Regions from separate parts of the uncultured Rummeliibacillus sp. genome, predicted to be linked through region 2. Evidence: riboswitches for the same ligand, from Rfam matches in the RefSeq annotation. Region 2 holds a riboswitch; each other region holds the start of a gene.
The links. A riboswitch is a leader RNA that binds a small molecule or an ion and turns the genes downstream of it on or off. The one in region 2 is predicted to bind S-adenosylmethionine.
Positions count from the first base shown of each region.

Region 1: linked by a shared signal. The riboswitch ahead of metA (homoserine O-succinyltransferase) and the one ahead of Q0977_RS05840 (methionine ABC transporter ATP-binding protein) in region 2 are both predicted to bind S-adenosylmethionine.
Region 3: linked by a shared signal. The riboswitch ahead of Q0977_RS15955 (methionine biosynthesis PLP-dependent protein) and the one ahead of Q0977_RS05840 (methionine ABC transporter ATP-binding protein) in region 2 are both predicted to bind S-adenosylmethionine.

Region 1 is NZ_CAKQBI010000016.1:7,238-17,422, reverse strand. Features, by position in the region: gene Q0977_RS11350 (acetylornithine transaminase) at 1-543, shown strand, start outside; gene Q0977_RS11345 (DUF4212 domain-containing protein) at 1,064-1,366, shown strand; gene Q0977_RS11340 (sodium:solute symporter family protein) at 1,383-3,059, shown strand; gene Q0977_RS11335 (aminotransferase class I/II-fold pyridoxal phosphate-dependent enzyme) at 3,205-4,386, opposite strand; SAM riboswitch class I at 4,785-4,890, shown strand; gene metA (homoserine O-succinyltransferase) at 5,122-6,030, shown strand; gene Q0977_RS11325 (translation factor GTPase family protein) at 6,132-8,084, shown strand; gene Q0977_RS11320 (hypothetical protein) at 8,254-8,514, opposite strand; partial or broken gene Q0977_RS11315 (IS1182 family transposase) at 8,604-10,108, shown strand.
Region 2 is NZ_CAKQBI010000006.1:92,027-102,211, reverse strand. Features, by position in the region: gene Q0977_RS05855 (hypothetical protein) at 235-873, shown strand; gene Q0977_RS05850 (MetQ/NlpA family ABC transporter substrate-binding protein) at 982-1,815, opposite strand; gene Q0977_RS05845 (methionine ABC transporter permease) at 1,871-2,563, opposite strand; gene Q0977_RS05840 (methionine ABC transporter ATP-binding protein) at 2,553-3,566, opposite strand; SAM riboswitch class I at 3,695-3,794, opposite strand; gene Q0977_RS05835 (YolD-like family protein) at 3,916-4,251, opposite strand; gene Q0977_RS05830 (DNA polymerase thumb domain-containing protein) at 4,291-5,547, opposite strand; gene Q0977_RS05825 (carbon-nitrogen family hydrolase) at 5,946-6,734, opposite strand; gene Q0977_RS05820 (pyridoxal phosphate-dependent aminotransferase) at 6,899-8,089, shown strand; gene Q0977_RS05815 (glycine C-acetyltransferase) at 8,226-9,422, opposite strand; gene Q0977_RS05810 (choice-of-anchor J domain-containing protein) at 9,716-10,185, opposite strand, start outside.
Region 3 is NZ_CAKQBI010000037.1:7,443-17,627, forward strand. Features, by position in the region: gene deoD (purine-nucleoside phosphorylase) at 1-265, opposite strand, end outside; gene Q0977_RS15945 (YozE family protein) at 347-565, opposite strand; gene Q0977_RS15950 (SH3 domain-containing protein) at 823-1,620, shown strand; SAM riboswitch class I at 1,746-1,846, shown strand; gene Q0977_RS15955 (methionine biosynthesis PLP-dependent protein) at 1,917-3,050, shown strand; gene Q0977_RS15960 (aminotransferase class V-fold PLP-dependent enzyme) at 3,034-4,221, shown strand; gene msrB (peptide-methionine (R)-S-oxide reductase MsrB) at 4,291-4,722, opposite strand; gene msrA (peptide-methionine (S)-S-oxide reductase MsrA) at 4,722-5,249, opposite strand; gene Q0977_RS15975 (YpmS family protein) at 5,261-5,842, opposite strand; gene Q0977_RS15980 (GDSL-type esterase/lipase family protein) at 5,835-6,650, opposite strand; gene Q0977_RS15985 (DegV family protein) at 6,732-7,571, opposite strand; gene Q0977_RS15990 (dihydrofolate reductase) at 8,027-8,506, opposite strand; gene Q0977_RS15995 (thymidylate synthase) at 8,521-9,465, opposite strand; gene Q0977_RS16000 (hypothetical protein) at 9,668-10,185, opposite strand, start outside.

The DNA.
Region 1 (10,185 bases), on a different contig from region 2:
GGAATTTTATGTATCGTCGATGAAGTTCAAACGGGAATTGGTCGTACGGGTACAGCTTATGCTTATGAACAGACTGCATTAAAGCCTGATATTGTAACATTAGCAAAAGGTTTAGCTGGTGGTTTTCCAATTGGTGCTATGTTAGGAACCGCCGAATTATATGAAAGCTTTGGTCCGGGTACTCATGGTACTACGTTTGGTGGTAATCCATTAGCAATGGCAGTTGCGACAGCAGTTATTGAGGAAATTTTCACAAAAGCGTTTTTAAAAACTGTAACAGATAAATCGCAATATTTTAAAGAAAAATTGCAAGCGGCGTTACCTGCTTCTGTTGAAATAAGAGGGATGGGCCTCTTACTCGGAATAAATTGTGATAGCTCTTCAAAATTGGTTGAAATAACTGACAAAAATGGTTTACTACTTGTACCTGCAGGAGAAGATGTTGTCCGCTTACTTCCACCATTAACAGTAAGTTATGATGAAATAGATCAGGCTGTTGAAATATTACAAGCAGCAATTCCTGTAACTACAACAGTGAAATAACATCTGTGAATTAAAGCGCTCAGAGAATCGCCATTCACATGCAAATAACCTCTTTTAATTGTACTTCTTATAAAGAAATGGAACGGGTACCATTTCTATTATAGGAAGTACTTTTTTATGTTAAAAGTTGAATGGATAAAGATTGGAATTTAAGAGAAACTTTGTTTGTATTTTGCAGGTTCTTATAAAAATATTTGTATGATTTAGTATGTGCATCAAATTTTGTAGAATCAATCGATTAGGATTTTTTACTTTATTATCGTTTTATCTTGATCATTTCCAACATATATTAGAAGACGTTGAGATTATAGGAGGTGTTTTGTTGCTTCTGTTTCTTATCTTATTCACTAGTATTTGTCTTACCTATGCACTAATAAAAAAACGGTTCATTTTTCTTACCTTTCCTGTGGTTGCACTAATTATTTTAATGATAGTCAAGATAATTCTGGTACCGCTTCCTTTAAAGGAAACGTTTCAATTTATTTTTGATTTGAGATAGATTAATAGAAAGGTGGTCCGTATGAAAAAGATTGATAAAGAAGTTGCTGATGCTTATTTCCGTGAGAAAAATAGGTACATGTTTGTTTATTTTGCTCTTTGGTTTCTTGTGTCTTATGTTATGGTAGCGTTTGCAGACTCACTAACTGAAATTCAGTTTTTGGGATTCCCATTCCACTATTTTATGGGGGCATTTGGAGCGTTATTTACTTTCATTGTTTTACTGTTTGTAAATGCGATTGTCGGGGACAAAATTGATAAAAAATATGGGATTGATGATGAACGAAATAAAGAAATAGGTTCAAAAAACATGATAGATCACTAATGGAAGGAGGCTGAATATGGATAGTCAATTTTTAGTATCACTGGTGATTATACTATGTACATTTGCTTTATATATTGGAATAGCGGTATTTAATACTGCTAAGCAAACATCTGATTTTTATGTTGCTGGTCGTGGAGTACCTCCTATTTTTAATGGGATGGCGATTGGGGCAGACTGGATGAGTGCAGCATCCTTTATCGGAATGGCTGGTACTATCATGTTACTTGGCTATGATGGATTAGCCTATATTATGGGATGGACTGGCGGTTATTTATTTTTAACAATATTACTTGCACCTCAGCTTCGTAAATTTGGTCGCTTTACTGTACCTGAATTTATCGGAGACCGTTTTAATAGTAAGGCAGCGCTAATAATTGCTGCTATATGTACAATTATTATAAGCTTCACGTATTCAATTGGGCAGCTATCAGGTTCTGGTGTAGTAATCGGACGTCTCTTTGAAATTGATGCTAAAATAGGAACACTGATCGGCGTTGTGTTAATTGCATTTTATGCTGCATTCGGTGGGATGAAAGGCATTACTTGGACACAAGTTGCACAATACGTTATTTTAATAATCGCATATTTAGTACCTGTTATTTTTATGTCATTACAATTAACTAGTAATCCTATACCGTGGATATCCTATGGTGAAATTGTAACAAAAATGGGGGAACTAGACCGAGAACTTGGAATCTCTGAATATTTTGCACCATTCACAAATGGAACTAAATGGCAGTTTTTAGCACTCATGTTTACATTAATGTGTGGTACAGCTGGACTTCCACATGTTATTGTACGTTTTTATACTGTAGGTACTATGAAGGCGGCTCGTTGGTCAGGCGCTTGGGCATTAGTTTTTATCGGACTTTTATATTTTAGTGCACCAGCTTATGCAGCCTTTGCTCGTTTTATTTTATTAACGGAAGTTGCTGGTAAAAAGATTGCTGAATTACCTTCGTGGACCCAATCATGGATTGATACAGGAAAATTAGGGATAGCCGATACGAATGGTGATGGCATACTTCAATGGGCTGAACTTACAATTGCTAACGATATTGTCGTAATGGCTACACCTGAAATTGCAAATCTAGGTATCTTTGTTATTGGACTAGTGGCTGCAGGTGCAATGGCAGCTGCACTATCTACAGCTGGTGGCTTAATGATTTCTATTTCTTCGTCGTTTGCACATGATATTTATTACCGCATTATCAATCCACAAGCATCTGAACGAAAACGTCTACTTATAGGTCGTATTTCAATTGTTGTTGCAACACTACTAGCTGGTCTTATTGCATTAAACCCACCTGGTGCCATTACCCAAATTGTTGCATGGGCATTTGCAATTGCTACCGGTACTTTCTTCCCTGCACTCGTATTAGGCGTCTGGTGGAAGCGGGCTAATGCAAAAGGAACTATGGCTGGCATGCTTGTCGGTTTAGCTGTGACACTTCTTTACATTTTTAGTGCAAAGTATGGTGGCTTTACGATATTAGGCATTATCGATACAGGCGCTGGTATTTTCGGGGCGATAGCTGCCTTCGCTACTAATATAATTGTGTCACTCTCAACACGTGCACCTTCACAAGAACTTCAGGACGCGGTTATAAACCTACGCTATCCAGAACAGATGATTTATAAAGACGGTGAAGTTTATTTAAATGAAGGCTCATCGAAGGATATAAAGAATTAAGAGGGGGAGCAGTTTACCCCCTTTTTTTATGGAATCAAAGTATTGGGGTTTTAGTTAATGAAAAGCTCCACTGGTTAAGCTTAAACAACAAAAAAGTTCAAACTTGTCAAGAAACAAATTTGAACTTTGAAATATAACTCAAAATTTATACGCCAACTTCAACTTTTGAAAGCTTTCCCAGACGTTCTACAGCCTCTTTAAGTAAAGATTCTTCTTGAACTAATGCTAGACGGACATAATTTTTACCGGCATCTCCAAATATTGAACCTGGAACCATTACAACGCCTGTTTTTTCAATTGCATGATATACAAAATCGATGTCGTTCATCTCTTGATTAGGATATTTTGCAAAAACAAACATTCCACCTTCTGATGGTGTAACATTCCAACCAATACTCTCTAAACCTTCGACTAAAATATGGTGACGTTTTGTAAACACAGAACGTAAACGGTCAGTGATTTCTTCAGCATGATCTAAAGCTACACATGCAGCATCTTGAATCGGTTGGTAAGTACCATAGTCAAGGTTCGATTTTAGTTCTTGTATAATCGAAATCATTTCAGCATTACCAGCAATATAAGCAATACGTGCTCCTGCTAAACTAAAACTTTTAGAAAGAGAATTGATTTCCATGCCAACTTCTTTTGCGCCAGGTGTAGATAAGAAACTCATAGGCTTGCCACCATCAAAATAGAATTCTGAGTATGCAGCGTCGTGAAGTACTATTATATTGTATTTTCTTGCAAATGCTACAACTTTAGCGAAAAATACTTCAGATGGCATTGCAGGTACAGGGTTACCAGGTAAATTTAAAATCATCATTTTTGCTTTTTCAGCAATTTCAACTGGAATCGCATCAAAGTCTGGTAAAAAAGAATTTTCTTCTAACAAAGGCATATAATAAGGAATTGCTTCTGCTAGGTGAATACCGGCATCATAGGCTACATAGGCGGGATTTGTTGTTAAAACATAATCTCCCGGGTTACAAAAGGCCATTGGTACATGAACTAAACCTTCTTGAGAACCCATAGTTTGAATAATTTCTGATTCGGGATCTAAATCTACATTACTACGACGTTTATAATAATTTGCAACAGCTTGGTAGAATTTTTTCGTTCCGCCCAAAGTATAACCGTAAGAACTTGCTAATGCTGCTTGATTAGAAAGTTCCATACGTACTTTTTCATCGGGGGGGAGGTCTGGGCTACCGAGACTTAAATCGATTAACTTAGTACCAGAAGCTGCTTTACGATTGGCGGCCGCTTTTAAATCTCCGAATATTGCTTTTGGAAACATAGCCATTTTTTTTGATCTTTCGATTTTCACTAGTAAGCACTCCTTAGTTAAAACTTAAATTTAACAATTATTTTATCATAGTTATCTATTATATAACAGTAAAAATTAGAAAAATTAAAAAACATAATCCGCATACAAAAACATATCCAGGAAGAATAGTCAAACTTAGTAGGTAATATAATAGATTTAATCTAAATATGTATAAAGAGTCTATTTCAAAATCCTCCTTAGTTTAAAAATGGATACTGATTGTAACCTACATTCATGTGGCTTTTTTTCAATTTTCATACTAAATTCTCCATAATTATAATAAGCTAGGAATAAGTGGTTCTTTTTCTTTAAAGTTGCTTAAGTTTCTGTTTTTCTTGTATTTTCTGAAAAGTTTGCAATATCAGCATTTCCATGTTAGGATTACATTAATTGTATAGATCTTATCAAGAGAAGCTGAGGGAAATGGCCCTATGAAGCTTCAGCAACCTCTGCTCTGCAGAAAGGTGCTAAGTCCTACAAGACAACTGTCTTGGAAGATAAGAAAACTGAGCGGAATTTAAACCTCTTTTCTTATCATAGAAAAGGGGTTTTATTTTTTATCACTCAATTACATTAAGCTAGTTCCTACATCAATTCCACCTATATAACCTAACAAACTAGTGTTAGGTTGAGAGAAGTAATTGTAGGAATTTAAGTTAGTGATTTCAATTGTCAAATTATGAATAATCTTCTCAATCGAAAGTGATTAAAGATATTCAAAAAGGAGAGTTACAAATGCCAATTAATATTCCTAAAGATTTACCTGCTACAGAACTGTTAAAAAAAGAAAAAATATTCGTAATGGATGAAGATCGATCTAGAAGTCAAAATATTCGTCCTTTAAATATAGCTATATTAAATTTGATGCCACAAAAAGAAAAAACAGAATTACAACTTCTTAGACTTTTAGGTAATACACCTTTACAAACAAACGTAACATTTCTAAATACTGCAACACATGAATCAAAAAATGTAAGTAAATCTCATTTAGAAACTTTCTATACTACTTATGAAGAGGTTAAACATCGTCGTTTTGATGGACTGATCATTACTGGTGCCCCAATTGAGCTTATGGAATTTGAAGATGTTGATTTTTGGGAAGAAATAAAGCAAATAATGGATTGGTCAAAAACAAATGTAACATCTGTTTTACATATTTGTTGGGGAGCACAAGCAGCCCTTTATCATCATTTTGGAATTGGAAAATTCCCGTTACCTGAAAAGTGTTCAGGAGTTTTTAACCATACAGTAAAAGATTCAACTGTAAAATTATTAAGAGGGTTTAATGACGTGTTCACTGCACCACATTCACGTAATACTTCGGTTTCATTAGAAGAAGTCGAAGCGCATCCTGAATTATCAGTGTTATCCTCTTCTGATGAAGCTGGCCTTTTTATAGCTATTTCAAAAGATGAAAGATTAATAATGGTAACTGGCCATTTAGAATATGATGCTTGTACATTGAAAGATGAGTATGAAAGAGATGTCGCAAAAGGTTTAGACATCCCTATACCTAAACATTATTTTCCAAATGACGATCCAACGAAGAGGCCTTTGAATGTTTGGCGTTCACATACACATCTACTATTTTCAAATTGGTTAAACTATTATGTATACCAAGAAACACCATATGAATGGGAGTGAACAGACCGTTGTAAGCAAACGAATGCTTGCAACGGTATTTTTTATGAGAGAAAGGATTTGATATACTAATGTTAATGAAATATTAGAAATGAGGAAGTACAATGTTTAAAACAATCGGGGTTTTAGCACATGTCGATGCTGGTAAAACGACATTTTCCGAACAGTTGTTATTTCATACAAATAGTATAAAAACTAGAGGCCGCGTAGATCATAAAGACGCTTTTTTGGATTACAATGCGATAGAAAAGGAAAGAGGAATAACTGTTTTTGCGGAACAAGGTAGATTTATAAAAAATGGAGATACTTATACAATTATCGATACGCCTGGACATATAGACTTTTCTCCTGAAATGGAAAGGGCTATAAAAGTAATGGATTATGCAATAGTCATAGTAAGCGCTGTTGATGGAGTAGAAGGCCATACAGAAACAATTTGGCAACTCCTCAAAAAACACGAAATTCCTACTTTTCTATTTATCAATAAAATTGATCAAGAAGCTGCAAATGTTCCTAAAGTACTTAAAGAATTGCAACAAGAATTAGATCAAAATATTCTTCCAATTACTAACTGCTTAACAAATCAAACTCTATCAGAATCAGTTATTGAATTTATCGCTGAACATGATGATGAATTATTAGAAAAATATTTGGAACAAAATATTGATATGCAACTTTTTTTATCAACATTTCGACGCTTGATACAAAATAGAGAAGTATTTCCTTGTGCATATGGTTCCGCCTTAAAAGATATCGGTATAGTAGAATTTTTAGATCAAATTTCTATTTTAACGGAAACAACATATAATATAGAGCGCCCTTTTACTTCAAGAATATTTAAAATTAGACATGATAATAATAGGCAACGAATTACATTTATGAAGGCGTTAACAGGTACATTAAAAGTGCGTGATGAACTGAAGTTTGGAGAGAATACAGAAAAAGTAACAGAAATTCGATTATATAATGGCAACCAATATGAAGTTGTAAAAGAAGTAAAAGCTGGTGAAATATTTGCTGTTACTGGAATTTCTAGTGCTGCTATTGGAGATATAATTGGGGAGGAAGTTACCGATTATGGTCTATCAGTTAATATAATCCCAACATTACAATCGAAAGTAGTAAATGAAGGTAATGAAAATATAAAGGATGTATTAGCTTATTTTCAATTATTGGATGAAGAGGATCCTTCTTTACATGTAATTTGGAATGAGAGATTCCAAGAAATCCATTTACATGTTATGGGGATTATTCAGTTAGAGGTATTAACTGAAGTTGTTAAAAATCGATTTGGTTTACATATATATTTTGAAAAACCTCAAATATTATATAAGGAAACAATAGCGTCAAAAGTAATTGGATATGGTCATTTTGAACCTCTAAAACATTACGCTGAGGTGCATCTTCTAATGGAGCCAACTGAAAGAGGAGCAGGTATAATATTTGAAAATGCCTGTCAAGCAGATGACTTATCTGATGGTCACCAAAGATTAGTGAAACAACATATTTTTGAAAAAGAGCACCATGGTTTATTAACTGGTTTTCCTATTACAGATATTAAGTTTACGTTACTGACAGGACGAGCTCATATTAAGCATACAGAAGGTGGCGATTTTAGAGAAGCCACTTTAAGAGCGATTCGACAAGGTCTTGAACAAGTAGAAAATCATTTACTAGAACCATATTATCATTTCAAAATGAAAGCTTCTGCTGAATTTGTTGGGAGAATGATGACGGATATTCAAAAATTGCATGGTGAATTTGAGCCTCCAATAATGACTAAAGAAAAAGTACTGATCAATGGTAAGGGACCTGTATCAACGTTTATGGATTACAACTCAACATTTTCATCTTATACGAATGGAAAAGGTGTATTAAATTTGACGTTTAGTGGCTATGATCAATGCCATAATCCAGATGAAGTAATTGAAATGATTAATTATGATAAGAATAGTGATCCTGAATACACATCTTCAAGTATATTTTGCTCGAAAGGTAAAGGATATACAGTTCCTTGGGCCGAAGCAGAAGTAGCAATGCATTGCTTAAAAAAATGATATTGTGTGGGAAGAATCTAATAATTGGCCTTCAAGATTTGAGGAGATAGATGAACTATACAATTTTTTGAGCAACAAATCTAGCACCTCAGTTATTGTCTATGACGAATGTAATAACTGAAATTTATTAATAAGTTTGATCAAGTACGTATATTATTATATTTGCTTATTAGATTACAACGCTGTAATCCAAATAAATAATAAAAAACACAGCATAATTAAAGAGGTCGCTGAAAAAGTCCTTTCTGATTTTTATTGCGAGTATGAGAACCATCCATTTGTTCTCATACTCGCTTTTTTCAGCCGTGGATTTCCGTTCCAGGCAGGCGCTTTCCGCGTGCACGGCTTCAATCTCCTCGTCACTTCGTTCCTGCGGGGCTTTCAGCTCGCGCTGTTCCCGCTGGAGTCGCTGCCTTCCACTCCAATCCACTATGTTCTCCTTCTTTAATAGATTTTTTGTTCAAAAAAGCAACGCCTTTCCTGTATAATTAAATGAAGTAAATGTAGGTGGTATACCTGATGATTTCAAACCAAGAAACCCTTAAATTAAGCCCATTCATGGCAATTTATGATATGGTCGTGCCAAAAGATAATATGCTTCGTCAAATCAACGAACTTGTGGATTGCACATTCATTTTAAAGAGCTAAAAACAAAATACTGTTTAGACAACGGGCGTAACGCAATACCTCCGATTCGAATGTTTAAGTATTTATTGTTAAAAGCTATTTTTGATGTATCAGATATCAATGTCGTGGAACGTTCCAAATATGATATGTCATTTAAGTATTGCTTAGATATGTCACCAGAAGATGCGGTGATTGATCCAAGTTCACTTACAAAATTCCGCAGACTTCGTCTCAAGGACGTGAGTTTATTAGACATGCTTATAGGGAAAACGGTTGAAATCGCATTAGAAAAGAAAATTATCAAAAGTAAATCGATTATTGTGGATGCCACACATACAAAAGCTCGATATAATCAAAAATCACCAAAGGAATTTTTACAGAAAAAATCAAAAAATGTACGAAAAACAGTCTATCAATTTGACGAATCCATGAAAGAAAAATTCCCAACGAAAACGACTTCTAACGAAGTAAAAGATGAATTAGCTTATTGTAAAGAAGTCATTACAGTCGTCGAAAATGAACCGAAAATTTCCTATATCCCAGCTGTTCAAGAAAAATTAAATGTCTTATAAGAAGTGGTTGAAGACTATACAGAACAGTTCAATCACTCTGCAGACCCAGATGCACGTATCGGTCATAAAACAGCTGATTCTTCATTTTTTGGTTTCAAAACGCACATTGCGATGAGTGATGAAAGATTGATCTCCGCTGCAATTGTGACAACAGGTGAACAAAGTGATGGAAAATATCTTCAAGAACTCATTGAAAAAAGCAAAGAAACAGGTATGGAAATTGACACGGTGATTGGAGATACAGCTTATTCTGAAAAGGAAAATATTCATTACGCAAAAGAAAACAAAATTCAATTAGTATCAAAGTTGAATCCAGTAATTACAGATGGTATACGACCAAAGGAAAAAGAATTTGAATTTAATAAGGATGCCGATTTATTTATCTGCCCAGCAGGAAATTTAGCTACTCGAAAAGCACGGACAGGCAAGAAAAACCAAGGGAAAAATCAAGTGCTAACTTACTTTTTTGATATCGAAAAATGTAAAGTTTGTCCTCTTCAAGAGGGATGTTATAAAAAAGGAGCGAAGAGTAAAAGTTACTCGGTGATTAAATCAACAGAACATAAGGAGCAAGAAATATTTCAAAATACCGAGGAATTTAAAGAAAAAGCAAAATCTCAATATAAGATTGAAGCAAAGAATAGTGAATTAAAACACAGACACGGGTATGATGTAGCATCATCTGCGGGTCTATTAGGTATGAACATGCAAGGAGCGATGGCTATATTCGCCGTCAATCTCAAACGAATTATGACCATTTTGAAGGAAAAAGAATATAAAAGAATAGAGAAAAAGGCGACTTTCTGTTCAAAATCGAACCGATAGTCGCCTTTTATTTTTGATAACTGTTTAACAAAATAAAAAACGTGAGTTTTTCAGTGGCCTCTAATTAAATGCTGTGT
Region 2 (10,185 bases):
CTTCTGTCAACTACATATGTATTTTTGGAGTGTACATATTTTCTAAAAATACAACTGTATTTTTAGAGTGTACATTAATAACGCTTTTATTTAACGTTATTACTATATTTTTCGTTAAAAATATTATATATTGTATTCTTTAAAAACACAATAGTTGTTTCTCTTAAAAGAACACATATACAAAAAGACTTTTTCGAATATTTTAATTATAATAAATGAAAAGGAGTGAAGCTCATGCAATTATGGAAATTGACACTGATTTATTTATTTGCAATTATCGCTTGTACTTTTTTGCTATTAATGGATATATCTAAATGGCTAATTTTCATTTTACTTTTTCTTTATGTTTTTTCATCTACCATGTATCCTCACTTCAACGCATTATTATGGACAAACAATCTAAAAAAAGTGGAACATTTTCTTGAATCAAATAAGCATCGCTCTCTCTATGCATACCCGTATGCAATCGCACATCAGACTGTCGCCGAACAAAAAGCCGCTCTACAAAAAATAATCACCTCCTATAAGCAACCGTACGTCAAGCATAACTACGCTTCTATACTTGCAATGCTAGAAAAGGATTATCATCGTGCCTTATCTGAAGCAAAGCAAATTACAAGAGAACCATTCCAAAGCTATATGATTGCCCACAGTGAAGTATTTTTAGGAAACTATGAACAAGCTAAAGCTTTAATACCCAAATTCACAGAAAAGTGGATGTCGCCTTCCATTGAAAGTTTAATCTCTTTTAAACAACAAGATAGGAAAAATTTTAAGTATCATTCAACAAAAGCTATTAAACAAGCTAGAGGTATTCAAAAGTATTTGCTCGTTTATAGCTTTCAAGAAATGGAAGGGAAAATGAAAAGCTGATTGGCTGCTTTTCTATAAAAGAATGTTGAATAGCCCATATAAAAAGGAAAATTGCGCCAGGCAATTTCCCTTTTTGTTTATATCGAACATATGCGATTAGGACTGATTCTATTTATTTTTCATCCAATCAGGTTTACCAAATCCTTTGAATTGTGAATCGATTACTTTTTCAAATTCATCAGATTCAACAACTTCTTTAAGATCTTTTGCAAGTTGTGAATTTTCATCTGCTTCACGCACTGCTACGACATTACGGAATTGATCAGGCATGTTTTCTAGGAATACGGCATCGTCTAATTTCATACCTGCTGCTAATGCAAAGTTTCCTGGTACACCAGCTAGATCCGCACTTTCTACAGCACGAGGAAGTCCTGCTGCTTCAATTTCTTTGAATTTTAAGTTTTTAGGATTTTCCTTTATATCTTTTGTAGAAGCTTTTAATTGGTCAATATTATCATCAATTTTGACTAGTCCCTGATCTTGTAAAGATTTTAAAGTACGAGCTAAGTTTGATGGGTCGTTTGCAATGGCAATTGTTGCTCCATCTTTGATATCATCGACTGATTTATATTTTTTAGAGAAAAAGCCCATTGGTGCTGTTGGTACAATGATTAGACCTTTGATTTTTGTTCCATTTTGTTTGTTAAAGTTTTCTAAGTAGATAGAGTGTTGGAATAAATTCGCATCAATGTCACCAGAATCTAATGCTTTGTTCGGTTGGATATAATCACTAAATTCTTTTAACTCTACTTTGTATCCTTTCTTTTCAAGCTCCGGTACGATTGCTTTTTTAAGCATATCACTATATGGACCTGCTGTTGCACCAATTGTAATGTCTTTTGTTTTTGTTGCTTTACTTGTATCTTTTGATTTATCTCCACCACAAGCCGCTAAAGCCACTGCTAGTACTAGCGTTAATACGCTAAACAAAAATTTCTTCATGTTTAAAACCCCCAATTTTTTATAAAAAGCTATTTTTTCAGAATGCTAGTTACTTTTAACGTTTATCGACTGCTTTTGCAATCGCGTCTCCTGCTAATTGAATTGCTTGGACAATGATGATTAATATAACAACTGTCGCAATCATAATAGTGTTGTCATAACGGTAGTAACCAAAGCGAATTGCTAGGTCACCAATACCACCACCACCGATGATTCCTGCCATTGCTGAGTATGCTACTAAACTAATAATTGTCATGGTGATTCCTTGAATGACACCAGACTTTGCTTCTGGGAGTAACACGTCCTTAATAATCATCCAACGCGTCGCCCCTACAGCAATAGACGCCTCAATAACACCTTTATCAATTTCTCGAAGTGATGTTTCAACAAGTCTTGCGAAAAACGGAATTGATGCGACTGACAAAGAAACACTTGCTGCAATAGGCCCTATCGTATCGCCTATTAACCACTTAGTAACTGGGAATAACGCTACTAAAAGAATGATATATGGAATTGAACGTATTAAGTTAACGATAAAGCCAACCACTACATTCACAAAGCGGTTACCAAGTAAACCGGATCTACTTGTAGAAAACAAGCCTTTTCCTGTGATGAATAAAAGCAAACCAAGTGGTAAACCAATCACCAAGGCTACTGCTAAAGAAATCCCTACCATTAGAAGCGTTTGACCAAATGCTTTCCAAATATCAGGAAGCATTTCTGTAAAATGACTAGGATCAAATAACATTGTCTAACACCTCCACTGTGACTCCACGACTTTCCATATAGGAAATCGAACGGTTAATATCTGCAACTTGCCCATTCAGTTCCATTAGGAAAATGCCGAGTGGCCTTTCCTGTATATATTCAATCGTGCCATGTAGAAAGTTCCCACGTACTTCAAATTGTTGTAGCATATCTGAAATGACACCTTCGCCAGCTACATCACCTTTGAATAAGATTTTAACAATTCTCCCCTTGACGTTTTGTAAAATGGTTGGTGGAATATCAAACGACACTACACTGTTTATAAATTCTTGCGTTAGGGGCTTTTCAGGGTTGGCGAAAATATCATAAACCGACCCTTCTTCGATTACCTTTCCATTTTGCATAATCGCCATGCGATCACAAATTTCCTTCACAACGTCCATTTCATGTGTTATTAGAATAATTGTAATACCAAGTTCTCGGTTGATTTTCTTTAACAATCGTAAAATAGAGGTTGTTGTTGTTGGGTCAAGCGCTGATGTTGCTTCATCGCAAAGTAATATAGAGGGGTTATTAGCTAATGCTCTTGCGATTCCCACACGCTGTTTTTGTCCACCACTTAACTGGGCTGGAAACACATCTTTTTTATCTGACAAACCAACCATATGGAGCAACTCTTTGACTCTTTCATTTCTCTTTACTTTTGATATATTTGCAGCTTTCAATGCAAACTCAATATTTTCCCCTACTGTTTTTTGGCTAATTAAGTAAAAGTGTTGGAAAATCATCCCGATTTTCAATCGTGCTTGTCGAAGTTGCTCACCTTTTAATTTTGTTAAATCTTGACCATCGATTAATATCTGTCCATCTGTTGGCTGTTCTAATAAATTAATGCACCGTAATAAGGAACTCTTGCCTGCTCCAGAATAACCAACTATTCCAAATATCTCTCCGTTATCAATTGTCAATGAGACATGATCTACACCGGTTACGCTTTTCTTTTTTACCTTGTAAATCTTTGATACATTTTGTATTTCCAGCATATACATCCCTCTAATCATTGTTAAATTACTATTGCACAAAAATTCATAATTTCTATTGAAAAACTATGTATTCCTACTAAAAAAAGATACATCCTTCTACTGAAAGATGTATCTTCTAATCAGATGTCGATTTATCTTTCAGAAATAAATTCTGTAGGAATTAGCACCTTCCCAAACGGGGGTTGCTGGACTTCACAGGGCCTATCCCTCAGTCACTCTTGATAAATTCCATTTGTTAAGTTGTAAGTTTATGTTAACCATATTATTTCTTTTTATATTATTTGTCAATCTATTTTTAGAAAAAATAAATTATTTAAAAATATTTTTATATTGGCTTATTTTATGTCTATTATTCAAATACCTTAACATTGAGGATAAATTCTACCGGAACCCATTTATCTTTATATTGGGTATCATTGTGTAGGCATAGCTTTTTTTCTTCGCTAATTAGTTTGGTGATGATTCCTCTATAGTGAACACTAGTTTGTTGGTGCCAAACGTCTAATAATACTTCTTTTTTGCCGTAATATGCTTGCAAAAGTTCTTCCTCTAAGGCTTGTAGGGTCCATTCATCAAAGGTCGGCTTTGTGATTTGCTGATCTTCTTGTTGCCAGGTTCTTAGTCTTTGTACATGTTCTGGCAACATCATCGCAGTCCATTTTATGTTACCTCGATCACGTAACATTTGTAATACCACTCCTTAGTATTGGAATCAGTTTTAGATTTAAATTTTATGCCCACCGAGTAATTTAGAACGATCGATAGCTGTTCCTGCATTTGTATATGATACGGCACGTAATAGAGCCGTAGAACCATAGTGGGTACGAAGGTGATCCATTGTGGTCCCAAGTTGTCGCCGTTTCCAACGTGTTTTATCAAAAAAACTAAGTTGCATAGAATGTTCTGATTCTAACTTTGAAATACTGACACTGATTTGTCGTACAGGGCGCTCGTTGTATTGTTCGTTCAATATCTGTTGGCAAATTTGATAAATAATCATCGTATCGTTTGTTGCTTCATCTATCGTACGTGAACGCTGGAAACCTCCTCCAAAAGCGTTTTTGCTATAAGAAATCCCAAGCGTAATCGTACGTCCTACTTTATAAGCTTCACGCGCTCTTCTTGCCACATCTTCACACATTTCTAGAAGTACGGCGAGCACTTCCGTTTTAGTGTTGTAATCCCGCATCAATATTTGGCTTTTACCATAACTAATTTGACCTTCTATCAATGGCGCTTCGCCAACTTTTGATAGATCAATTCCCCAAGCGTGATAGTAGAGTTGATTGCCCATAATACCAAAATGCCTTTCTAATGTTGTTAAATCAGCGTGCGCTAAATCCCCAACAGAAAAAATCCCCATATTATTAAGGGTTCGCTCGATTCGATGGCCAATTCCCCACATTTTAGATAATGGTGCAACAGGCCATAGCTTTTTTTCTACATCTTCAAAGTCCCACTTCGCAAACCCTGTTTTTTTTGCATCTAAATCAAGTGCAAGTTTTGCTAATAACATATTAGGACCCATCCCAACTGTGCTAGGAATTTCAAATTGGTTATAGAGTTCATATTGGATTTGGTGTGCTGTTTCTACAGGATCTCCCCACAGTTTTTCAGTGCCAGTCAGATCCACAAAACTTTCGTCAATGCTGTATACATGGATGGCCTCCTTCGGCACATAGCTGTTCAATAACTTGGTGATTTCGACTGACATGCGTACAAAGTATTCCATCTTAGGTTCAAACAAATGAATATCTGGATGCTTCGGTATCTCATATAGTCTCGTTCCAGTTTTCACTTGAAAACGTTGTTTCATTATTGGAGAAGCAGCCAGTACAATACTTCCTTTTTGTTCGAAATTCCCTATAACTGCAATTGCCTCTTTTTCAACGTCTAAATGAGCTAAAGTAGCCATACAACTAGCATAAAAACATCTCATATCTATACACATAATGGATCTTCTCGGCATATTTTCATACATTTCAGCACACCTCACAAAAGGAACGTTTGTTCTTATTTTAAAATGAGATAAGTGAGATGGCAAGTAAGAATTCGCACTTACCAATAAACAACAATATTTTTGTTGGTATTATCCTTTTCAGGAAGTCCGTTTAAAGATCGTGCTATTTAATCCACGGAATTTCTTGTTCAATCCACGCCTTTCTGTCTTCAATCCACGCAAATGCATGTTTAATCCACGCTTTCTCGTCTTCAATCCACGCAATTTTGAATTGTATCCACGTTCCGTGAAATTGATGTCATTAATTAAAAAAGGCTTTCATAATGCGTCCATTTAGTTCTCATGCTTTAATCCGTAAAAAAATATATGAAAATCCCCAAACTAAAACCCACTCTGCTCAGCAAAATGGGTTTAAATAATTATTTCAAAATATCCTTATACAATTCTGGGCGTCTATCATCATATACTGGAATCTTCTGACGCACCTCATCGACTTTTGAAAAGTCAACATCGACTATGGCTAACTCTTCTTCTTCGCTCCCTGTCCACAATACTTCTCCCCATGGCTCAATCACCATCGATTGACCATTAAAGTTTTCTTTTTTATGACTAATGCGATTTACCGCAATGATAAAGCTTTGGTTTTCAATAGCACGAGCTTGTAACAACGTTTTCCAGTGATCGATTCTTGCTATTGGCCATTGTGCTGAGACAAATATTACCTTTGCGCCATTTAACGCATGAAGACGAAGCCATTCTGGGAAGCGGATATCATAACAAATCACCCCAGCAGCTTGTATGTCTCCTAATTCAAAATTATTTTGCCCTTCACCAGCTGAAAGATGTAAGTGCTCATCCATCAAACGGAACAAATGTGCTTTATCATACTCTCCAACTAGTTCACCATCGCGATTCACCGTGTACATCGTATTATAAAATCCTTCTTCTTTTTTCGTCGCTACTGATCCACCTACAATGTGAATATGGAGCTCCATAGCTAATGCTTGGAGAAATTTCTTTGTTCTTTCTCCATTTACATCTGCTAATTCTTCTAGTTTTTCTAATGCGTAACCCGTATTCCACATTTCTGGCAAAATAACGAGCTCAGCACCTTTACTAGCTGCCTCTCTTATAAATGCTTCTGCCCTTGTGAAATTTTTTTCAACATCTCCAAAAGCTACGTTTAATTGAATACATCCTATTTTCATTTTTGCACCACCTATGGACATTTTTCTAAAAAGGTTATAGTATTTTCACTAAATCGTTATTCAATTCTGAAAATTCATCTTTATACTATTCTATCTATATGAGATTGAAATGTATAGTACATGAACTCAACACAATACTAATATATCAATCGGAGGAATGCATAATGGAGTTATCCACAAAACTACAAAATTTACCGAAACAGTTTTTTGCAAATCTTGTGAAGCAAGTAAGTGCTGCAGTTGCAGAAGGAAGAGATGTTATAAACTTAGGGCAAGGAAATCCAGATCAACCTACTCCGCCACATATCGTCAAAGTCATGCAAGAAGCAACCGCTAATCCACAAATGCATAAATACTCACCATTCCGTGGATTACCTGAGTTAAAAGAAGCAGTCGCTACATTTTATAAACGTGAATACGATGTGGATATTGACCCTGCTACAGAAGTAGCGGTTCTTTTCGGTGCGAAGGCCGGGCTTGTTGAACTACCTTTAGCCATTTTGAACCCTGGGGACACAATGTTATTACCAGACCCTGGATATCCTGATTATTTATCTGGTGTCACATTGGCTGATGTTCAATTTGAAACAATGCCACTATTGGCTGAAAATGACTTCCTTCCAGATTATCAAAAGCTTTCTGAAGATGTTAAGAAACAAGCAAAATTAATGTATTTAAACTACCCAAATAATCCTACAGGCGGGGTTGCTACAAAAGAATTTTATGAGGACACCGTCAAATTAGCAAAAGAAAATAATATTGTTGTACTGCAAGATTTCGCCTATGGAGCTATTGGCTTTGATGGTAAAAAACCAATTAGTTTTCTTCAAACTGAAGGAGCCAAAGACGTTGGCATTGAATGCTATACATTATCCAAAACGTATAATATGGCAGGCTGGCGTGTTGGTTTCGCAGTTGGTAATGCACAAATTGTCGAAGCATTAAACCTTATACAAGATCACCTCTTTGTTAGCCTATTCCCTGCTATACAACTTGCAGCAGTTGAAGCATTAACTGGAGACCAATCTTGCGTGACGAAACAAGTGGCTATTTATGAAAACAGAAGAAACGCGTTGATCAATGCTTGTGCCGAAGTTGGTTGGCCTGTAACTGCACCAAGAGGATCTTTCTTTGCATGGCTTCCCGTTCCAGAAGGATTCACAAGTCAACAATTTGCTGATTTACTTTTAGAAAAAGCAGACGTTGCTGTCGCTGCTGGTAATGGATTTGGTAAGTATGGAGAAGGTTATATACGAGTAGGCTTATTAGTAGATGAACAACGATTAAAAGAAGGCATTCAAAGAATTGCAAAACTAGGTTTATTTAAAGAAAAAGCTGAACTAGCGAAAAACTAATTTTTAAATAAAGTAATTTCTTTATATTCCAAAATATAGACCCAATCATTAAATAACATCAAAAATGCTATGAAGACGTTTAAAACAATCTTCATAGCATTCTTTTAAAATCCATAATATACTTCTAGTTTCTTTACTAAATAACCCCTAATTCTTTACCCACTTTTTCATAAATAGCTAATGCATCATCTAGCATTTCTTTCGTATGGGCTGCTGTAGGCATATTACGAACGCGACCAGTACCTTTTGGAACAGTTGGGAAGACAATCGCTTTTGCATAAACGCCTTCCTCAATTAGACGAGATGAGAATTGCTGTGTTAGTTTTTCATCTCCGATAATACATGGTGTGATTGGTGTTTCTGAATGACCGATGTTAAAGCCAAGTTTTTTAAGTCCTGCTTTTAAATAATCGCCATTTTCCCAAAGCTTGTCACATAGTTCTGTTGAATCGATTAACATTTGAACTGCATGTGTAATTGCTGCTACGTCACCTGGTGGTAATGCTGTTGAGAATAAAAATGGACGTGAACGAACTTTTAACCAATCGATTAGGTTTTTCTTTCCTGCTACATAACCACCAACAACGCCGATTGCTTTGGATAGCGTACCAATTTGGAAGTCAATGTCATTTTGTAGACCGAATTGTTTTACAGTCCCTTTTCCTTTACCTGTTACACCTGAGCCATGAGCATCATCGACATATGTAATAAGGTCAAATTCTTTTGCAATCTCAACGATTTCAGGAAGTTTTGCGATATCGCCATCCATTGAAAAGACGCCATCAGTAATGACCATGACTTTATTATAAAGACCAGATTCAGTTGCTTCTTTTGCCTTTTTACGAAGATCTTCCATATTGGAATGGTTATAAGCAATAATTTTTGCTTTTGATAGTCTACAACCATCAATAATGGAAGCATGATTTAACTGGTCAGAGAGAATTGCATCATTTTTATCCATTACAGCAGAGATAGCGGCCATATTGCAGTTAAAACCAGATTGATAAGATATCGCTGCTTCGGTTCCTTTAAACTCTGCTAATTTTTCTTCTAATTTCACATGTAGATCAAGTGTACCGTTAATAGTACGAACGGCTCCTGCACCTACACCATAAGAGTCAATTGTTTTTTTAGCAATTTCCTTTAACTCTGGATTTGTTGCTAAGCCAAGATAGTTGTTTGAAGATAGGTTGATCAATTTCTTACCACGTACTTGAATAATTGGACCATTAGCTCCTTCAACGGGATCAATTTCGTTGTATAAGCCTTGGTCACGAAGTTCTTGCAAGTTGTCATTAACGAATGTGTTGAGTACGTTAGACAAGGTCATCATCCCTTTCATACATTATATCGATATTGTAGCATATCAGGTTTTTATTTTGTACTCCTGAAAAGAACTGTTTTCCCACAGACAACTACATACCTCAATAAAATAATATTATATGTACTTCTGAAAAATACAGTTGTATTTACAGAGAAGGGTCTTATCTGAAAAGAAACCTTTACGAAGAGTGTGGCACAATCCTGATTTCGACCATTATAGGACCAATACTACTAAACAAATTTCTGGCATAAAAAGAAGGGGGGATGCTATAAGTTTTGCACTTAAAGCACCCCCCTTACATACTATTTATTTTTCCCCTTTTGCTTTCCTTTGTTAGGTTTATCCCCTTTTAAAATTACTTCATAAGCAAAGTCTACTGGATTTAATAGACCTGGTTTTGCTGCATAAGAAGTAATCATCTTCACATTACCTTCTTTTAGAATTTTTTGGATATCAAGTGCCTGTGCATCTGTTACTGTAAATGGATTTACATGATATACACGTTCTTTACCATTTTTCTTTGTTTGAATAAATGTCACAACATATTCTAGATATTCCTTTTTAACTTGTCCGATAGATTGGAAACCTTCTGTAGAAGATCCAGATTTAGATAATCCTATTTCTGGTATACTAATATTGTTTATATACCAACCAGCTTCCTCTGAACCCCAATCGGTCATATAACGGAATGCGATTAACACCTTTTTCCCTGCATAATTAGAAAGATCAAATGATTCAGCTGTCCAGCCGCCATTTGTTCCTGTAAATCCAG
Region 3 (10,185 bases), on a different contig from region 2:
CAACACGGATTAGTTTTTGACATCCGTATTCTTGCATAAGTTCAGTTGTGTAAATAGCAATAGATGGTACACCCATACCTGTACCTTGTACAGAGATACGTTTTCCTTTGTATGTACCTGTGTAACCAAACATATTACGTACTTCGTTATATTGAGTAACATCTTCTAAGAATGTTTCTGCGATATATTTTGCACGTAAAGGATCTCCTGGTAAAAGTACGATTTCAGCGATTTCGCCTTGTTTAGCATTAATATGGATACTCATAATTATTCTCCTTTTCAATTTAAAATTTTCAATATGCCTGACTCATTGTAACAGTAAAGTCCGACCTCTGACAATCAAAAATTATTCTTCATATTTTTCATCATATTGTTGCCAAAGTTCATCAAATACAACTGCACTTAACGCATGATCTGCTTTTTCTTCTATATATCTTGAGATGTTTTGAAAATCTTCTTCCTGTTTAGGAAAACTATGGTCATGAAAAGCAGCTTCTGCAAAATCCCCTTTTGCATCTTTTGCTCCTCTAAAAGATAATACGAAATGATAAAATGATGGTTTCATTTGGACTTCCTGCCTTTATTTCATTATAACTTACATTCATTTTACACGAAAATTACTTATCTTTGGAAACTATATTAAAACTCTAATTGTAACTTATCTAATTTCTTCTCTACCTGGAAAACATTTTCTTACTTTTTTCATGATAATGGCAACCTTCCCATTTCATCTTCGTTCTATAACTCGGATGCGAAAATATTATCAATAAAGATTACCGCATCTCTACCTAGATTATTGGTATATATGAGGAGATGATTCAAATGAAAATAGTAAAAAGCTTACTATCTTTCATAGTCATGTTTGGGACTTTATTTACTTTTACAGCAAACAGTGACGCAGCAACACCAAAAACAATGAACGCAAAAGTAGCAAATAGCGTATACGTTCACGCTGAACCTTCAGCTAATGCCAAAAAAGTTGGAACACTTTGGAAAGGTACTAAAGTAGTCGTATATAGTAAATCAAAAACAGGCTGGGCAAAAATTAAATTCAACAAAAAAACAGCTTATGTATATGCTTCTTACTTATCATTTAGCAAAAATACAAGCAAGAAAACAACAGCTACAAAAACTACAACTACTAAAAAAACTACAACTAAAAAAAGTACGAGTACTTCAAATAGTAAAAAAACAACTTATCGCCCCGTAGTAACAAATACTTACTACTATGTTGAAAATGGCAAAGACGGAAAACTATATTCAACTGGCAAACGCAATTCAACAGGTTGGACTTACTGGTACAAAAAAACAGGTAACAATAAACAATCATTTTTAGTAAAAGAATCTTCTAAAGGTTTAGATTACAAATTTAAAACAGGTACTATTCGTCAAATCGTTTACCCTTTTACAAAGGGACAAGTATTTAAAGCAAACAAAAAAAATTACAAAATCGTATCTATTTCAAACACTTTTAAAGTAAAAGCAGGTACATTTAAATCAGTTGTCGGTATTAAAGCTGCAGACGGTTCAATCACATATTACGCCCCAAATGCTGGCGCAATTAAAACTGTGAAAAACAAAAAAGTCACTTTTGAAATCACAAAAATTGAAACAAAATAATTGAACGATTAAAGAGCTCCCTGAAATAATTTAGGGGGCTTTTTCTTTCATTATGCTATTGCATAGTATTTCATAAAGTGTTACTATTTCATTAATTAAAATTTTTCTAACAATTTAATGTAAATTTCTTATCGAGAGAGATGGAGGGACTGGCCCTGTGAAATCTCAGCAACCACCAATTTGGTAAGGTGCTAATTCCAGTAGATGTATTTCTAGCAGATAAGAAGATTGACTTTTTAAGTACAAGGTCCTCTTCTTCTGAGGGCCTTTTATTTTTTTAGAAAAGGATGATGAACATGACAAAAAAACATATTTCGACTCGTTTAGCGCAAATCGGAACAGAAACAGATCCTCGGACTGGTGCGATTAATACACCTATTTATCTTTCTACCGCATATCGACATGCAGGACTCGGCCAATCGACAGGCTATGATTATACGCGTACAAAAAATCCAACTCGGGCTGTTTTAGAGGAAGGAATTGCCGCTTTAGAAAGTGGAGATGCAGGTTTTGCCTGTAGTAGCGGGATGGCTGCAATCCAATTAGTTTTATCCCTTTTCAAATCAGGAGACGAAATAATCTATTCAGATGACATTTACGGAGGTACATATCGACTTGCTCGTCAATACGAAAACCAATATGGTATTCACGCTCATTTCACACCTTTCCAATCTATCGCAGAAGTCGAAGCAATTATAAATGAACATACAAAAGCACTTTTTATAGAATCACCAACAAATCCATTAATGCAAGAAATCAATATTGAACTATTTGCAAAGTTAGCGAAAAAAAATCAACTTTTACTGATTGTTGATAATACTTTTTTGACTCCGTATTATCAACGTCCAATTGAACTTGGCGCAGATATTGTTATTCATAGTGCTACTAAGTATATTGGAGGACATAATGATGTTCTTGCAGGTCTGGTCGTGGCAAAAGGAGAAGACTTGTGTGAAAAACTTCTTCATAACCATAATGCTTCAGGTGCAACATTAGCCCCGATTGACAGTTGGCTTTTACTCCGCGGTCTAAAAACTTTACATGTTCGCATGAAACAACATACAGAAAATGCACGAAAAATTGTTGACTATTTAAGTAAAGAACCATCCGTAAAAGAGGTTCTTTACACTGGATTAGGTGGCATGATTTCTTTCCGATTACAGCATTCCAAATTGGTACCAGCATTTCTTCAAAATTTAAAACTTATCGCATTTGCTGAAAGTTTAGGAGGCGTTGAAAGTTTTATCACCTACCCGGCTACTCAAACACATGCTGATATACCTGAAGAAGAACGAACTGCACGTGGTGTTGACAACTCATTGTTACGTTTTTCAGTAGGAATAGAAGAAGCCGAAGATTTAATAGAAGATCTCCAACAAGTTTTTACTACTATCAATAAAGAGGTGTCTTTCCATGAGTCAACAAAATAAACAATCTATCGAAACTAGTCTAATAACTGCTTCTACTAGAGGCGATTACGAACAAAAGACAGGTGCTGTGAATGTACCAATCTATCTTTCATCTACTTTTGACCAAGAACATTTTGATTCTTTCGGTCCCTACGACTACAGTCGCTCTGGAAACCCTACTCGTGATGCATTAGAAAAAACAATTGCTGAACTTGAAGGAGGTTCAAGAGGATTTGCCTTTTCATCAGGCATTGCAGCAATTGCTTCTGCCCTACTTACTCTAAATACAGGTGATCATATTGTCATTACAAGCGAAGTATATGGTGGAACTTATCGTTTTGTTACACAGGTTTTAACAAAATACGGTATTTCACATTCTTTCGCAGATTTTACGAACTTGCAAGAAGTAGAAGCTGCCATCCAACCAAATACAAAGATTTTATATGCTGAAACTCCCGCGAATCCACTTCTAGGTATTACTGATATTCGTGGTATTGTTTCCATTGCTAAAAAACATAATTTGTTAACTTTTGTCGACAATACCTTTATGACACCACTTTACCAACGTCCGCTTGAACTAGGCGTTGATGTAGTATTACATAGTGCTACGAAATTTTTAGGCGGCCATAGTGATATTATTGCTGGTCTTGCCGTCACAAAAGACGAAGAACTTGGAAAACAAATTTACTTTATGCAAAATTCGATGGGTGCTATTTTAGGGGCACAAGATTCATTTTCATTGATACAAGGTATTAAAACATTAAATGCTCGCTTATCACAATCATCACAATCGGCGATAAAGATTGCCTCTTACCTCGAACACCATGAATTGGTTAAAGAAGTTCACTACCCTGGATTAAAGAATCATCCAGGTTATGAAATCCATGCGAACCAAGCATCAAACGCTGGTGCTGTATTATCATTCACATTACCAAATCGTGAGCTGACAAAGGCTTTTGTTGAACATGTTCAAATTCCGATTTTTGCAGTTAGTCTTGGTGGAGTTGAATCTATTCTTTCATACCCAGTGACAATGAGTCATGCTGCTATTCCTAAAGAAGAGCGCGATAAACGTGGCATTACAGAAGGACTTTTAAGGTTCTCAGTTGGGCTTGAAAATGTGGATGATTTAATCGCTGATTTTGAACAAGCTTTTCAAGCAGCAAAAGATATAGTTTCAGTCAAAAAATAAAGTTAAATAAGTCATAAAAAAGCTGATGTACTCTAATTGGTACATCAGCTTTTCTTCTATTTTATAAAGTTAATCTTCAAATAACTTTTCAAATTGTGCATAGCCAGCTTGCGCTAACTGATTTTTTGGAATAAATCGCAATGCAGCTGAATTGATACAGTAGCGAAGTCCACCCGTTTCAATTGGTCCATCTGGAAATACATGACCAAGATGTGAGTCAGCTTCTTTACTTCTTACTTCTGTTCTTAACATACCAAAGCTTGTATCTGTATGTTCAATAATCCCTGTTTGTTTTACAGGTTTCGTAAATGCAGGCCAGCCACAACCTGATTGAAATTTATCTTTTGAAGAAAATAATGGTTCACCGGAAACAATATCTACATATAGTCCCTCTTCAAAGTGATTGTCATATTCGTTGCGAAATGGAGGTTCTGTACCTTTTTCTTGTGTTACATGATACTGCATCGGAGTTAATTCTTTTAAACGTCTTTCTTTATCCATCAATGTGCCCCCCAATTATCTTTTTGAAATGCAGCGCGACCTGAACCAATTGAATAAAGTTCGTAGTGAGAAGGATTCTTTTTATAATAGTATTGGTGATACTCTTCAGCAGGATAAAACGGCTTTGCTTCTAAAATCTTTGTTGCAATTGGAAGATTGAACTTTTGGGATTCTTCTAATGCTTTTCTTGATGCTTCCGCTATCTTTTTTTGTTCTTCATTATGATAAAAAATTGCTGTCATATATGATCTACCACGATCATGAAATTGTCCACCAGCATCGGTTGGATCAATTAGCGTCCAAAAAATCTCCACTAGTTTTTCATAAGGAAAGATTAGAGGGTCATATGTGATTTGTACTGCTTCATAATGGCCAGTTAAATCAGAGCAAACTTGTTGATAACTTGGATTTTCTACATATCCACCTGTATATCCCGAAATAACCGACTCGATTCCTGGTTGTTCATCAAATGGTTTGACCATACACCAGAAACAACCTCCAGCAAAAGTCGCCTTTTCCAATGTCATACAAAAACCCCCTATTTTTTAGGAATTACTACGTCTAGTATAATGCGATTTTCATCTAAATTGAATTCTTTTGCTTGTACTCTTCCTTCTAAATTATCGCCTAATGGAATATTTATCTCTGTCAAGTTGATATAGATTTGTTCTTCTTTCGGTTGAACAACCATCCAAGTTGGCAATTCAACAGAATCCTTTAATAATTTTAGGGCTGTTGCTGGTGGAATATCAAGCATACCTACTTCAATTGTTTTTTGTTTTAGTAATAGATTCCCATCAACAATTGTTGGATCAAATGTCATGACAATTGGCAAATCCATATCAAATACTGGTAACGTTCCGCTTAATGTTACTTGGTCATCAACATACATTTTAACAGGGATTTTAGAGCCCTTCATAGAGTTAGATATGAGCTGATTAGCCAAATTTTCAAAGTCATCGGCTGTAGTAACAACTTGTAGATGACTTCCTTCAGGTAGTTCACTTGTCGTTGGAGTGGGTGTTTCAGCTATTGGTCTTGTAATCATAAAAACAGTTGTCGCTATTGTTAGAATAACCGCTGAAAAGAGGAGTATAAATGCCAATTTCCATTTATTCATCTAAAGACTCCTCCTTAAAATCAAATTGTCCTTCTGACAGTTTATTTAAATTCACTTCATGTAATGTTTTAATAATTCTTGCTGTCAATAGATCATATCCTTTTGCATTAGGGTGGAAAAAGTCACTGTGATAGACAAGATTATCATTTGACTCAAACAAATCTTCAATATTAATAAATACGGCATGCTCATCATTATTAGCAAATCCACGTATATCTGAATTCCATTCACTCATAATTGTATTCATATCTGATTCTTCCTTCGTAAAAATAGACAAAGGATTGTAAACGCCAATTAATATAACAGGTGCATTTGGATTCCGTTCGCGAATCAATTCCATTATGGTTTCATATCTTTGTTGAAACGCAGGTCTTTTTTTATCAAACGCTTTCTTATCTAAATTTGTAATATTGGTACGAACAATTTTCATCAAATCATTTCCACCAATTGTTAATGTGATAAAATCTGCCTGTTTAAGGGCATTATCAATTTTACCAGATTGGATTTGATCTATTAATTGATCGCTTCTACGTCCTCTTTTTGCAGTATTTATAACAGTAACAGATTTAACACCTTGCCATGTTTTCATTTCTTTATCTAGGCGACCAACATATCCTTGTTTATCTAGTTCATCTCCAACACCTTGAGTTAAAGAATCCCCTAAAGCGACATATTGTATGTTTTTAGTTTTAAACATTTGTGTAACTGCTAATTTTTTATTTTCATCTTTTTGATGTCCATTATTATCAGTAATTCCGCAAGCAATTAAGATCAGAACGGATAAGATTAGTATTAGCCTTTTTTTCAATTTCATTTCTTCCTTTCATGTCGACTTTGTCGCTCAAATGAAAAGAAAGCAGGGAATGTTATTTTAATCCCTGCCGCCTAATTAGTCTGTATAATATGAAATACCTATTGCACCTGGCCCAGTATGCGTACTAATGATTGGCGATGTAAAACCAAGCTTCACATTTTGATAGCCTGACTCTTCAATCATTCTTTTTAATGGTTCTCCCATTGCTAAACCATTTGCATGAGCAATTCCTACACCTTTAATCGTTTTACCCTTAGTATTTTCTTGGAATTGCTTAAAAATATACTTAACTACTTGTTTATGGCTCCGTACTTTTGCGACAGGATTGTAAGCTCCACCTTCAAGTGAAGCAATTGGTTTTATATTCAATAATGATCCTATTAAACCAGTCCCTTTACCAATACGACCACCTTTTATCAAGTTTTCAAGTGTATCCACAACTACAAACAAATTTGTATTTGAACGAATATGATCTAGTCTTTCTATAATTTCTTCCATTGACTTGCCTTCTTCTGCCATCTTCGCCGCTTCTAAAACTTGGAAACCTAAAGCGTAAGAAATATAGCGGGAATCCACTACTACAACTTTGGATTCTGACATTGTTGCTGCTGCTTCGGCAGATTTTACTGTTCCGCTCATGCCACCAGTCATTGTTATAACTAAAACTTCGTCTCCATTACTACCAAGTTCATCAAACAATTCTTTAAAAACACCTACAGCTGGTTGAGAACTTTTAGGCAATTTAGACGTATTAGCCATTTTTTCTAGAAATTCTTCAGGACCAATATCCTTTCCATCAACAAATGTTTCTTGATCAAATTGAAAAGTTAATGGAACTATATGGATATTATATCTTTCAATTTCTTCTTTTGTTAATTCGCCGGTCGAATCGGTAACAATATGAATTCGTCCCACATTGACACATCCTTTAGTAGATTCATTTCATTATAAAATGATATCGCTATATAGTAAACTATTAGCCTTTTATTTTGGTGAAAACCTTATCATATATTGTACTCACGAATTTCACATTAAACATGTGACATTTGTCAGTTATATTATGGATTTAGAGAAAAAGTAGATGAAAGTTAATTTGGTTTAAAGAGGTTCTTTTCGAGTGTTTTCGATTAAGCAGGATATAAAAAAGTTGGATGTCTTCTATATTATGCATTTTATTTGAAAGAACATGTATAGAAATATTTATTTTTCATATATTCATTTTTATAAACTAGAGAGCTACATTTAAAAATTCAAAACAAAAATCGCTCCTCCACATTGAATGAAAAAGAGCGATTACTCAAAAATAAAATTATATTCTAGGTCTAACAGTCCGTTCTTTCAGATTCTACTAATTAAACAATCGTCAAACATTATTTCTTTTTGAAGATGAAATAAGCGAACTTTATACCTTCTTTTGTTTCAAAGGTTTCTGATCCAGATACTTTTTTCCATTTATTACCTAATTTAGGGAAAAATGTGTCACCCTGGAAAGTGTGTTGTATTTTTGTTACATAAAGAACATCTGCAATTGGAAGAGCTAAACGGAAAATTTGTTCTCCTCCAATAACCATTATTTCTTTTTCTTCTTTTTTAGCAATTTCTAAAGCTTCCTCAAAAGAATGGGCAACTACAATACCTTCTGCTTTGTAATTTGGATCTCTTGTTATGACAATATTCGTTCTTCCTGGTAAGGCTTTTCCAATAGATTCAAATGTTTTACGCCCCATAATCATTGGTTTACCCATTGTCGTTTTTTTGAAATAAGCTAAATCCCCTGGTAAATGCCAAGGCATCTTATTGTTATAACCCATTACACGATTTTCATCATAAGCTACAATCAATGAAATCATCCTGCTTAGCCTCCTCACACAGAAATTGGTGCTGATATACGTGGATAAGGATCATATCCTTCAATTATCAAATCCGTTATTTCATAATCAAATATCGAATCCTTATCCGTTTTAATCACTAACTTTGGTAACTCTCTTGGTGTACGTGACAATTGCTCTTTTACTTGAGACAAATGATTCTTATAAATATGTGCATCACCTAAAGTATGCACAAAATCTCCAACCTCTAGGTTACATTCTTTAGCAATTAAATGTGTTAAAAGAGCATAAGATGCAATGTTAAATGGAACACCAAGAAATACATCTGCACTTCGTTGATATAATTGACAAGACAGTTTTCCATTTGCTACATAGAACTGGAAAAGAGAATGACAAGGTGGTAATGCCATATCATCAACTTCAGCTGGATTCCAAGCTGTCACGATATGTCGTCTTGAATTGGGATTCTTTTTAATCGATTCAATAACATTTTGAATTTGGTCAATTGTACCACCTTTTGCATCCGGCCACGAACGCCATTGCTTTCCATAAACTGGACCAAGATCTCCATATTTCTTCGCAAATGCTTCATCTTCTAATATATTCTTTTGGAAAATGTTCATTTGCTCATCATATTGTTCTTTAAATTTTTCATCTTGCAACACACGATGTCCAAAGTCTGTCATATCTGGTCCTTCATATTCTTCACTTTTTACCCATTTTTCAAAAGCCCATTCATCCCAAATATGATTGTTTTGTTCAATTAACGTACGGACATTCGTGTCCCCTTTTAAAAACCACAATAATTCTGTAGCAATTAAGCGAAATGCAGTTTTTTTAGTAGTCATTAATGGGAATCCATCTTGCAGATTGAATCTCATTTGATAACCAAAAACACTCCATGTACCTGTTCCTGTACGATCTCCCTTATTATTACCATTTTCTAAAATATGGCGGCAAAGGTCTAAGTATTGTTTCATCGATATAGCCTCCAATTACATACTAGTTCATATGATAACACAAAAATGATGCAGTATTAATTTCTTATTTAACTAATCGTCACCAAACATACTAACAGCTTATTCGCATTAATAATAATAAAGAAAATGGAATCATTGATTGAAAAAGAAAAAAGTTATACCCCAAAATTTGTTTTAGGCATAACTTTTTTCTCTATAATAGTTAATCATTTTCTGAACTTCGATTATAATTTTTTTCACGTAGTTTCTTATTATTTTGATCTAAATATTGTGAATCTGAATCTGATAAATCATCTTCGTTCTTATTTTCCAATTCATCTTGAAGATTATCCGTCAGTTTTTCTTGAATAGATTGGAGATTTGTGTCTAAATCACTTAGTTTTTCTTGCTTATGCTCTATATTTACCCCTCTTTTTGCATCTTCCTCAATTTCCGATTCCATTACCGCTTTTTGACCTTCCATCTTATGGGCAAGTCCGTGTAGCATCTCGGCTTGGTCTAGTGACACCGCTTGGGTAAAAAGCTTTTCATCATCACTTTTTGGCGTTTTTTTCTTATCTTCCTGATCTACTCCCAGTGCATTACTACGACTTTCGGCTTGATTTTTTGCAATTTGAGAATCCAAATCTGCAATTTGCTTTTCATAATCCTTCAATTGTTCTTTAATACTTGATATATCGCCACCTGAATCAAGCGTATTTTGCATTAAATCACTTTTTT